Regions from separate parts of the Mailhella sp. genome, predicted to be linked through region 1. Evidence: riboswitches for the same ligand, from Rfam matches in the RefSeq annotation. Region 1 holds a riboswitch; the other holds the start of a gene.
What was found. A riboswitch is a leader RNA that binds a small molecule or an ion and turns the genes downstream of it on or off. The one in region 1 is predicted to bind FMN.
Positions count from the first base shown of each region.

Region 2: it holds a riboswitch for FMN, as region 1 does, so the genes downstream of both, ribA (GTP cyclohydrolase II) here and ribB (3,4-dihydroxy-2-butanone-4-phosphate synthase) in region 1, are expected to answer to the same signal.

Region 1 is NZ_DBMAHT010000029.1:7,803-13,649, forward strand. Features, by position in the region: gene ACZM96_RS04690 (DnaJ C-terminal domain-containing protein) at 1-912, opposite strand, end outside; gene ACZM96_RS04695 (hypothetical protein) at 1,704-2,063, opposite strand; gene tyrS (tyrosine--tRNA ligase) at 2,067-3,266, opposite strand; FMN riboswitch at 3,483-3,627, shown strand; gene ribB (3,4-dihydroxy-2-butanone-4-phosphate synthase) at 3,717-4,370, shown strand; gene ACZM96_RS04710 (glycosyltransferase family 2 protein) at 4,456-5,454, opposite strand; gene ACZM96_RS04715 (LysR family transcriptional regulator) at 5,527-5,847, opposite strand, start outside.
Region 2 is NZ_DBMAHT010000127.1:367-5,437, forward strand. Features, by position in the region: gene ACZM96_RS09230 (class I SAM-dependent methyltransferase) at 580-1,341, opposite strand; gene ribA (GTP cyclohydrolase II) at 1,712-2,953, opposite strand; FMN riboswitch at 3,036-3,183, opposite strand; gene ACZM96_RS09240 (hypothetical protein) at 4,046-4,351, shown strand.

The DNA of each region.
Region 1 (5,847 bases):
CTTCCAGTGTTTCAGCTGTTCTTCAGTCAAATCTTCCGGCTTGGGCACGCTGATGGCGACGGTCACATATTCGTCGCCCCGGCCCGTGGCCGGACCAAGGCCGCGTCCGCGGATACGCAGACGGCGTCCGCTGGAGCTGCCGGCGGGAATATTCATTTCCACATCGCCGTCCAGCGTGGGCACGCGCTTTTTGGTTCCGAACACGGCCTCCCAGGGCTGCAACGTTACGTCGCAGGTAACATCCAGCCCGTCCACGCGGAACACGGGGTGCTTCGCGTAGCGCACGGTGAGATACAGATCGCCAGCAGGATTGCCGGGATTGCCCTTGCCGCGCAGACGGAGCTTGCCTCCGTCGCGTATGCCGGCGGGAATGGTTATCTGCAGGTTGGTCGACGTGCCGCCGCCGGTGAGCGTCACCTGCTTGGTACCGCCCCTGCGGGCTTCTTCAAGCGTGATGTCGATTTCGGCTTCCACATCGGAACCGCGCCGCGAGCGACGGCTGTAGCCGCTCTGGAACGATCCGAAGGGATCATCGCCCTCATGTCTGCCGAAGCCGCCGCGGCCCATCTGACCGAACAGCGCCTCGAAAAAGTCGCTGTTCACGCCGCTGAAGCCGCCCTGCGCGCCGTTGAAATTGAAGTTGAAGTTCTCAAAGCCGGGGCCGCCGGTAAACTGCTGTCCGTCCTTCCAGTTCGGGCCGAGCTGGTCGTACATGCGGCGCTTTTCATCGTCCTTGAGGACCTCATAGGCCTCATTGATGTCCTTGAACTTCTCTTCGGCGCTCTTGTCGCCGGGATTCAGGTCGGGATGATACTTGCGGGCGAGCTTCTTGTAAGCCTTGGAGATTTCATCCTTCGATGCCGAGCGCTCTACGCCCAGCAACTTGTAGTAATCCTTGTAAGCCACACCCATATCATTGTCTCCTGTGATGCATCATTTTTCCGCATCGACATTGAGATAAGCACGAGGTCCGGGCAGTCAAGGGGAATTGTGTCTTATTTCAGCAAGAAAGCCGAAAAAAGTGGACGCCGGGGATGATAAATCCTCCATCCGTCCAACAAAAATGTGCAGTCTTTTCACGGAAAGACACCGGGGACGAAACGCCACTTTTTTTCGCCCCTCAGACGGAAGGAAGGCAGTTTTTCAGCGCCGCGCGGTCTGCAAAAAAACGCCCGGCAGGCCGCACTCGCGCCCGGAAGTCTTCCCAGGCGAAAACCGCGGCGGGAACGCCGAACGGACGAAACCCAAAGCACCGCTTTTCTCAGGCGAAGGCTTGGGAAACGACGTGGCCGGAACACTCCGGGCCGCGGCGGCGCATGCGGCTCTCTGCGCATGGGCGCGCCCGCAAGCCGGACGGTCCCCTTCCCCGCAACGCGGCAGAAATCAGAAAAACGGACGGCGCCTCCGCTCCAAGAAGATGAAACAAGACGCCCGTCTTTCAAATAAAAAAGCGGCCCGGCCGCACGAAGATTCCGCACGGACGAGCCGCCTGACAGGCAAAGCCTTTTCCGATCGATCATGCCGCTCGGAAAAAGCCGGAAAAACATCGGCGTTCCTTCGCCCGGCTCCGTCCCGATTCCGGGAATCGAATGCGGGCGAAGGAACGCCGTCATTAATTAAGGATAAAGGAACGCCCGGCGGGAGCGTCAGACCGGAGCGCCCGCTCCGGCAAAACGCCGCCTGCGAACGGGCGGCCTGCCGCATCAGCCGCTGCTCATGACCTTTCTGACCAGCACGCGCTGATTGGGGTACAGCGGCGTGTCTGGCGTGAGAAGCGTGTCGCCGCAGGCCACGATGGCGGTCCCCTGCCGCAGTCCAAGAGTATGCAGCAGAATGCCCACGTTCTTGGCCTTCACGCGGGGCACGTCCACCTGCGTCTCTTCCGGCTGGCACGTCACATGCACCACCTTGGCGGGCCAGGGCTCGCCTTCGGCGGGACGGCGGTCGGCCAGCAGCGCGGCGCGGCCTTCGGGCGTCATGAGTTCCGGGTCGCGGTACGGGCAGCGACCGGGGCAGCGATCGTCGGCGCAGCGGCCGAAAGGTTCCGGTTTGCGATCAATCATGGACTACTTCACCGTCAGCACGACAAAGCCCTTCTTGCCGTACTTGAGCGTATATTCGCCGGCAGGCAGCGCGGTCAGGCCGTCGGTCAGCTTTTCGCCGTTCACCTTGAGAGAGCCGGCGGCAATCTTGCGCTTGGCCTCGCCGCGGGAAGGCACCAGGCCGGTGGCGGCCAGAATGGCCACGGGCGAGCAGTCGTCTTCGGCGGAATTGACGCTCCAGGTAATGGCGTCTTCAGGAATGCCGCCCTTGCCGAACACGTTGTTGAAGCCTTCACGGGCGGCGCGGGCCGCTTCCTCGCCGTGGTAGCGGGCCACGATTTCCATGGCGAGCTCTTCCTTCACCAGCTTGGGATGCAGCGTGCCGGCCTGCACGCGGGCCTTCATGTCGGCGATTTCTTCCAGCGACTTCACGGAAATGAGCTCGTACCAGTTCCACATGAGGTCGTCGGAAATGGACATGGCCTTGCCGAACTGATCGGCGGGCGCTTCCATGACGCCTATGTAGTTGCCGTAGGACTTGGACATCTTGCGTTCGCCGTCCAGGCCCACCAGCAGAGGCAGAGTAAGCGCGCACTGGGCTTCCAGGCCGTAGTGGCCCTGAAGGGTGCGGCCCATGAGAAGGTTGAAGATCTGATCGGTGCCGCCCATTTCCACGTCGGTGCGCAGCATGACGGAGTCGTAGGCCTGCAGCAGAGGATACATGAATTCATGAATGGCGATGGGCGTGTTTTCGCGGTAGCGCTTGGCAAAGTCGTCGCGCTCCATCATGCGGGCCACGGTGCAGTTGGACATGAGGCGCAGAAAATCGGCGGGAGTGAGCTTGTCGCCCCATTCGGAGTTGAAGGCCACGGTCGTCTTTTCAGGATCGAGAATCTTGAACACCTGTTCCTTGTAGGTTTCGGCGTTCTTTTTCACTTCCTCTTCCGTGAGCGGAGGACGCGTCTTGGACTTGCCGGACGGATCGCCGATGCGGCCGGTGAAATCGCCGATGAGGAAGGTGACGTTGTGGCCGAGTTCCTGGAACTGACGCATCTTGTGGATGACCACGGTATGCCCGAGGTGCAGGTCGGGCGCGGTGGGGTCGAAGCCGACCTTGATGTTCAAAGGCTTGTCACGGGCCAGTTTCTTGCGAAGATCCTCTTCGCTCACAAGGTCCACAATGCCGCGACGTATGATCTTCACCTGTTCGTCAATGGTCATCACTGTATTGCTCCTGCCGATAGCGGCGCTGAATGATAAAAATCCTTGCCCGTCGGAAGGGGCCGGAACACGGGCAAGCAGGCATTCTCGCAGGCTTGGGCGGCTCTGTCAACGCCGCATCCGCCCCGCGCGCCGACGCGCCCTCCCCTTCTCTTCCCGGAACGCACAAAAAAACGAGACGGCTCTTGACAGCATGCGGAAACGCATTAAAAATAAGCCCATATTTCTCAGGGCGGGGTGAAAGTCCCCACCGGCGGTGATCCGGCCTCGGCCGGAAGCCCGCGGGCAAATCTTCATGGGAAGATGCGCAGATCCGGTGCAAATCCGGAGCCGACGGTAACAGTCCGGACGAAAGAGAATGGATCCCAGGCCTCCGCGCGGAGGCACCCCCTCTCCTCTCTCCCAGCGCCTTATGCCGCCCTGATGCCGGATATTCTCCAAAAGGAGTTTGTCATGCGTCAGCTTTCCATCCTTGAATCCTTCGGAACTCCCCGTGAACGCGTCGAACGCGCCATCGCCTCGCTCAAGAGCGGCAACGGCGTGCTCATCGTCGATGACGAAGACCGCGAAAACGAAGGCGACCTCATCTACGCCGCCGAAACGCTCACGCCCGCGCAGATGGCCCTGCTCATCCGCGAATGCAGCGGCATCGTCTGCCTCTGCCTCACCGACGAAAAGGCCAACGCCCTTGATCTGCCTCCCATGGTGCAGAACAACACCAACAAGAACCACACGGCCTTCACCGTGACCATCGAAGCCGCAAAGGGCGTCACCACCGGCGTTTCCGCCGCCGACCGCGTCACCACTATCAAGGCCGCCATCGCTCCCGACGCCAAGCCCGAAGATCTGAACCGCCCCGGCCACGTGTTCCCCCTGCGCGCCAAGCCCAACGGCGTTCTGGAGCGCCGCGGACACACCGAAGTGACCGTGGATCTGTGCCGCATGGCCGGTCTCGCGCCTGCGGGCGTGCTGTGCGAACTCACGCTCGAAAACGGCACCATGGCCCGCCTGCCCGAAGTGGCCGACTTCGCCCGCGCCCACAACATGCCTCTCGCCACCGTTGACGACGTGGCGCAGTACCGCATGGAAATGGAAGGCAAGAACTAAGTTTCCGCCGACAAAAAGCCCCCGTCCGTGTTCGGACGGGGGCTTTTTTTGTTCGTCAAGATGCGTCATCGCTTCTGAGCACAGGTCAGCCTTCCTGACGCATGCGCCCTGCCGCGCCATCCAGCGCCGCACGCATGACCATGAAGAAACGGCCCCGGCGGGAACGAAAAGTGCGCCACGAAAACGGCAGCGCCAGAAGCATGAACGGCAGCGCAAACGGATGCGCCCGCCGCAGAAGATAAAAACGCGCGCGTATGAAATTCATGTCGTCGCGAGGCGCAAGCTCCGGATCGTCGGTCACGCTCAGAAAGGGCGTCAGGCCCGCAGTGGAACAGTCCATGCGCCGCACCAGCGCGCCCGGAGCCCAGTTCAGCGCGTATCCCGCCTTTCTGGCCCGAATCCCGTATTCCACGTCCTCGTAAAATCCGCTGAAACGCTCGTCGAAAAGTCCGATGTCCTCCGCCATGGCCCGGGTGATGAGGCAGGACGCGTCGGAAACGTAGTCCAGACGGTCCGCAATCTCCTTTCTGTCGGAAAGACCGTGCCGCTCCAGCCCCTTGTCCAGCGGAATCTGATCGCCGGTCCAGCGGCTCCAGCGTCCGCCGGCCGCGCATTCCAGCACGTCCGAATCCTTGACGAGCTGCGTGGAGCCCACCATGCCGATGGGCTGACTGAGCCCGTCCTCTTCCAGATGCCGCAACAGCGCCGCCAGCGCAAACGATTCCGGACGCGCGTCGTTGCGCAGCAGCCAGAAGGCATGGCAGTCCCTGTCGTAAAGAAGAAAGCGCATGCCCGCATTCATGGCTCCGCCTATGCTCTCCGGCTCTTCCCGGCGAAGCAGCACCAGCGGCGCGGCCGACGTGTCGGCGCCGTACGCCTCCACCGGCTCGGGCAGCCCGTCCCGGGCGGCGAGAGCGCTCCATTCCTCAAGAATGCGGTCGGCCACCTCGTTGTCGGAGCCGTTGTCGCACACCACGATGCGACGGGGCAATCCGCTCTGGGCATGCACGCAGGCAAGACATTCCAGCGTATTTTTCCAGTCATTGTACGTCAGAATGATGACGCCGACTTCCGTGTGCTCCATATTCCCACCTCTTGCGCAACGGCCGAAACACTTTTCTGCAAAATATCACTATGGCCCGAGGCCGTTGATCCGTCAAGGCTGATCGCCGTAACGCCGGCGGATGAAGTCCGCCACCTGCCGCTCCTCCGGGCTGAGCGCCTCATCCTCAAGGCTTATCAGATAATGGCGCGACGGCATGAGATGCAAACCCTCCACGGGAACGGCGCGGATGAGTCCGTTGGTGACGTACCAGCTGTAGGCCGACATCTTGTGCAGAAAACATCCCGCGGCCTTGTTCTGCGCCACCATCTGCATGATGTTTTCACGGCTGTTGACGTAGGCGTAGCGTTTGATGCCCACGACGTCGTATATCTTCTTCTGAAAAAGCTGATTGCGTTTCAGCATCTGATTGGA
Region 2 (5,071 bases), on a different contig from region 1:
TGCCCGTCGTGCAAGTGATGCAGTCCGTACAGTGTGTCTTGGGCAAACGGGCAGTTGCGGGTACTCGGGAAAAGAAAAAGGTCGGGCATAAGTAGGCGGGATTCACTCCCGCCGTTAAACGCAATGCCCGTCGTGCAAGTGATGTAGTCCGTACAGTGTGTCTTGGGCAAACGGGCAGTTGCGGGTACTCGGGAAAAGAAAAAGGTCGGGCATAAGTAGCCGGAATTCACTTCCGGCGTTAAACGCAATGCCCGTCGTGCAAGTGATGCAGTCCGTACAGTGTGTCTTGGGCAAACGGGCGACGGCGGGCACTCGGGCTCTCATGGCAGGCTGTCTGCAAAAAAAAAGGCCGCGCAGCCTTGCTCCGATGCGGAGCCCGGCTCGGGCCTTTCGTGTTTCGCCAGGCGCGGAAAAGTTTTCCTGCCGACGCGATTTTCAGTTTTTGCGCTGTTTGAGCGCGGAGAATTTGACCGACATCCCTTGATCCTGCCGACCGGCGAAGCCGGGAGGCAGAAACAAGGGGGTGCGGGGGAAATTATTTCCCCCGCATGCCTTTTCTGTCTTTTCTGCCTTTCCTCTTTACGGTTTGACGGCGCGGGTGGCGAGGAAGCAGGGGCAGAATCTGTCGAGGAGGCGTTCGCCGCCGAAGGAATCCTCATAGAATCCGTTGATGACGAAGCCTGCGGCGATTTGACCCTGAATCTGATCGGAGAGGGAGTGACCGAATTCCACGGCGTCGCCCTTGCGTTCGAGGTCGTCCTTGCTGAGGTAGTCGAGGTCGGAGTAGGGCAGGGGATACTTGACCTGCAAAATGCCCTGTTCTTCGAGTTTTTCGTCGAACATGTAGAACACGGGGTTCATGAATCCGCTCATGAGCACGCCGCCCTTTTTGAGCACGCGGAAGGCCTCGTTCCACACCGGCTGGATGTGCGGAATGAATACGTTGGACACCGGATGCACGATGATGTCGAAGTATTCGTTGTCGAACATGGAGAGGTTGGTCATGCTGGAGAGCACGGTGTGCAGGTTGAGATTCTCCTTGCGGGCCACGGAACGGTCCTGTTCGAGCTGCGCTTCGGAGATGTCGAGCACGGTGACGTCGGCCCCTGCGGCGGCGAGCACGGGGCCCTGCTGACCGCCTCCCGAAGCCAGGCACAGGATGCGTTTATCCTTCACGGGCGGGAACCATGCGCCGGGAACGGGCTTCTGGGCGGTGAGCATGATGCACCAGTTGCCGTTTCTGGCGTTGTGTATGACTTCGGAATCGACGGGAACGGTCCAGGGATTTTTCTGACGGACCTTTTCTTCCCAGTTTTTGCTGTTCAAGGCAATGATGTCCATAGTGTCTCCTTTTGAGCATGGGCCTCGACGCAGGGGATCGGCGTTTCGGCGGATGCGGCATCCGACCTGCCGCGCCGTGAGAACGGGCAGGCGGAGCGCTGTGCGGCGATCGCAGAGAAACGCGACGGGCGTGTTTCGTGAGAGCTTCCGTCACGCGCCCGAGCTGCGGCAAAGCGGGTTGCGGCGTGGTGAGCTCGGCGCAACGATCACGCAGCGGGGCGAGCCCACGTGGGGCGAGTCGCGGAAGCTCAAGGCTTGCGTGGGAGCGCGGTCTTGAGCGTCGGCGACTGTCGCGGCGTGCGCGGCGGCCGCAGGGGCGCGGCAGAAAGCGGAATCCTGCGAAGGGGAATCGGCGAGAATGTCGGGGGAATCAGTCCTCCTTTTTTTTCTTGCCGAAGTGGAGGATGTGTCCCATTTTTTCCTGTTTGGTGCGCATGTAGTGCTCGTTGATGTCGCACAGACCGATTTCAATGGGAACGCGTTCCGTAATTTCGATGCCGTAACCTTCGAGGCCCACGATCTTGCGGGGATTGTTGGTCATGAGGCGCAGGCGGCTGATGCCGAGGTCGCGGAGAATCTGGGCTCCGGCGCCGTAGTCGCGAAGATCTGGGGCGAATCCGAGCTTGATGTTGGCTTCCACGGTGTCGTAGCCCTGTTCCTGGAGAGCGTAGGCGCGAATTTTGTTGGCAAGGCCGATGCCGCGGCCTTCCTGACGCATGTACAGCAGGGCTCCGCGGCCTTCCTTTTCTATCTGCATGAGGGCGGCGGCGAGCTGATTGCCGCAGTCGCAGCGCAGGGAACCGAAGGCGTCGCCGGTGAGGCATTCGCTGTGAACGCGCACGAGCACGGGCGAGGGATCCACGCGTTCATCGACGTCGCCCTTGACGAGGGCGATGTGGGTATCGGAGGAGGCGTCGCTTTCGTAGGCGATGATGCGGAAAGTGCCGTACTTGGTGGGCATTTTGGCTTCGGCCACGCGGCGGACGGCGAGTTTGCCGTGGCGCATGTGATAGCGGATGATGTCGCGAATGGCGGCGATGTGCAGACCGTGGGTTTCGGCGAAGGCTTCGAGATCGTCCATGCGGGCGACGGAGCCGTCTTCCTTGAGGATTTCGCAGATGACGGCGGCCGGACGCAGACCGGCGAAGGCTGCGAGATCGGAACCGGCTTCGGCGATGCCCACGCGGGTGAGGACGCCGCCGCGACGGGCGCGCAGGGGAAAGACGTGACCGGGGGTGACGATGTCGTCGGGGCCGGCGTTTTCGGCGACGGCGGCAAGAATGGTGGTGGCGCGGTCGGCGGCGGAGATGCCGGTGGTGACGCCTTCCCGGGCCTCGATGGACACGGTGAACGCGGGAGTGTGCCCGGCGTTGCTGGAGGGCATGAGGGGCAGATTGAGCTTATCCGCCATGTCGGGGGAGAGGGCGAGACAGACGAGGCCGCAGGCGTGACGCGCCATGAAGTTGATGGCGTCGGGATTGACGAGCTGGGCGGCCATGACCAGATGACCGCTGCATTCGCGATCGTCGTCGTCCACGACAACGATCATCCGCCCGTTGCGGATGTCGTCCACAGCCTGTTCGATGGAGCAAAGAGAAGAAAGCTGACGCATGACAAACTCCCTGGAGATGTCCACATCAGGGCCGCAGAAGGCGCTAGGAGAGAGGAGAGGCTTCAGAATACTGAGGCGAGGAATCCATTCTCTTTCTTCCGGACTGTTACCGTCGGCCCCGGATTTGCACCGGATCTGCGCTTTTTCCCTTGAAAACGCGCCCGCGGGCTTCCCCGCGGAATAGGGGGATCACCGCCGGTGGGGACTTTCACCCCGCCCTGAGAGTTCTTGTATGTTTTAATGTCCTGGCGGCTGGTGTCAAGGGGAGAAGGCGAAAGTTTCCGCGTTTTTGGCGGGTTGCGGGCAGGGGAGGATGCTTTTTCGGGGGAAACACTGGCCGGGGCGAAGGGGGAATGCGGGCGTTTCTGCGGGAGAGCCGGGCGGGGGAATGTGCGTGCGGCGCAGGGAAGGGCGGGGCCCCGGAAACCGGGGCGCGGAGAGGAAAAGAGAAAGCGCGGCAACGCTCCGGCGGCTGGCCCGTATTTTGTCCAGTCCGTTTCCCCCGCAGTCGCGCCTGCCCTTGGAACGTGGCCGGAAAATCTTTGACGCGTACCTGTTGCGTAGGCCCAGGCCTGCCTCACGTCGGCATGCCCTGCCCCAGGCCGCGCGGCAAGCCCCGGAGCAGAAAAATGCTTGCCAGAACGGGAAAAAAGGGATATATAGTCCTACCAACATAAAGTCCGGTTGAGTCACCCGCCGGCGTTTTCCCGAACGCCTCAGGCGTGCTGCGGCCAAGATTGCGGAACGGCGTTTTGCCGAATTCCGCAGAACGCCGGATTCGCAGTGGGAAATCTCTCCTTTATTGGGGAGTTTAGATAAAGGGCAGTTGAGCTGCCTCTTCTAAAAGAAGCCCGGAAGCTAGCGCCGGGCTTCTTCTCTATTGGAAAGCCGGATGCCCCTGCCCGCGCAGTTCCAAGGCAGGGCGCTCCCGCAGTTTTGCCCGGAACCCCGGTATTTTCCCTCAAACCGTCATGCCCGCCGCCCCTTCCGCGCCGTTCGGCCTGCACCTCTCGCCGAACCCCGAAAGGCCCGCGTTCCCATAAAATCATGCGCCGTTCTCCGTGCCGCGCTCGATATAGATAAGGAGGCTTTATGGTTCCCATTTTTTCCGCTACGCCGTCCGAACTGGGTGAATCTTCCGCGCTGGCCGAACTCCAGCTCCTCCCCGATCAGGAACTCATGAGCCTCTGGGAACAGACCCAGTTCGCCGTCGCCGCCCTCGAAGGCGCAGGCGGCAGCGCAAAAACCGCCCATACCTACGAGTTCGCCGTGCTCATGGAAATGCAAAGACGACTCGTCTCCCGCCCCTCCAGTGAACTCTTCGGCTCCGCTCCCTCCGATGCCCTCCCTGACCCCGCCCCCCAGACCTCCCCTAAGCTCATGGTCGTCAAAGCCTGAGAAAAAAGCAGGAAAGGCAGAAAGAGAGGAAAAGCAGGAAAGGCAGAAAGGCAGGAAAGGCATGCGGGGGAAATAATTCCCCCCCGCGCCCCCCTGGTTCTGCCTCCCGGCTTCGCCGGTTCGGCAGGCAGGCGCTGGCGGGAAAGCAGGGCGAGTTGCCGAATCCTGACGGCGCTTGGAAAAGCTGAGACTGCATGGCTCGGGAGTGCTTGGCTGGCTCCGTTCTGGCTGCGGACTCAGTGCAGGTGTGTCCTTACGGACCCACCTGCGGTGGCCGACTCCTGTCCGGCCTGTGCCGGACAGTCGTGTCAAAGGAAAGGATTTCCGGATTTTTTGGGGGAAACTCCGAGTTCAGGGCCGCAAAAGTAAACCGGAAGGCGTTCTCTCAACGCTCTGGGGCCCGCGGGCGACGGCAGGCAAGTAGCCGGAATTCACTCCCGCCGTTAAACGCAATGCCCGTCGTGCAAGCCAAGCAGTCCGCACAGCGTGTCTTGCGCAAACGGGCCTGCGTGTTCTTTGGGAGACTGCAAGGTCAGAAATAATTCCTCCCGCCCCCCCTGTTTCCGCTTCGCAGCCTCGCTGTTTCAGCAGGACAGGGTGAACGGGAAGATTATGCCCGAAGCAACGTGCGAAGGGGGAGTGCATGCCGGAAGGTCGTCTCTCAACGCACTGGGGCCCCGGGCGACATCAGGAGTCCGGCCGACGGGCATAAGTAGCCGG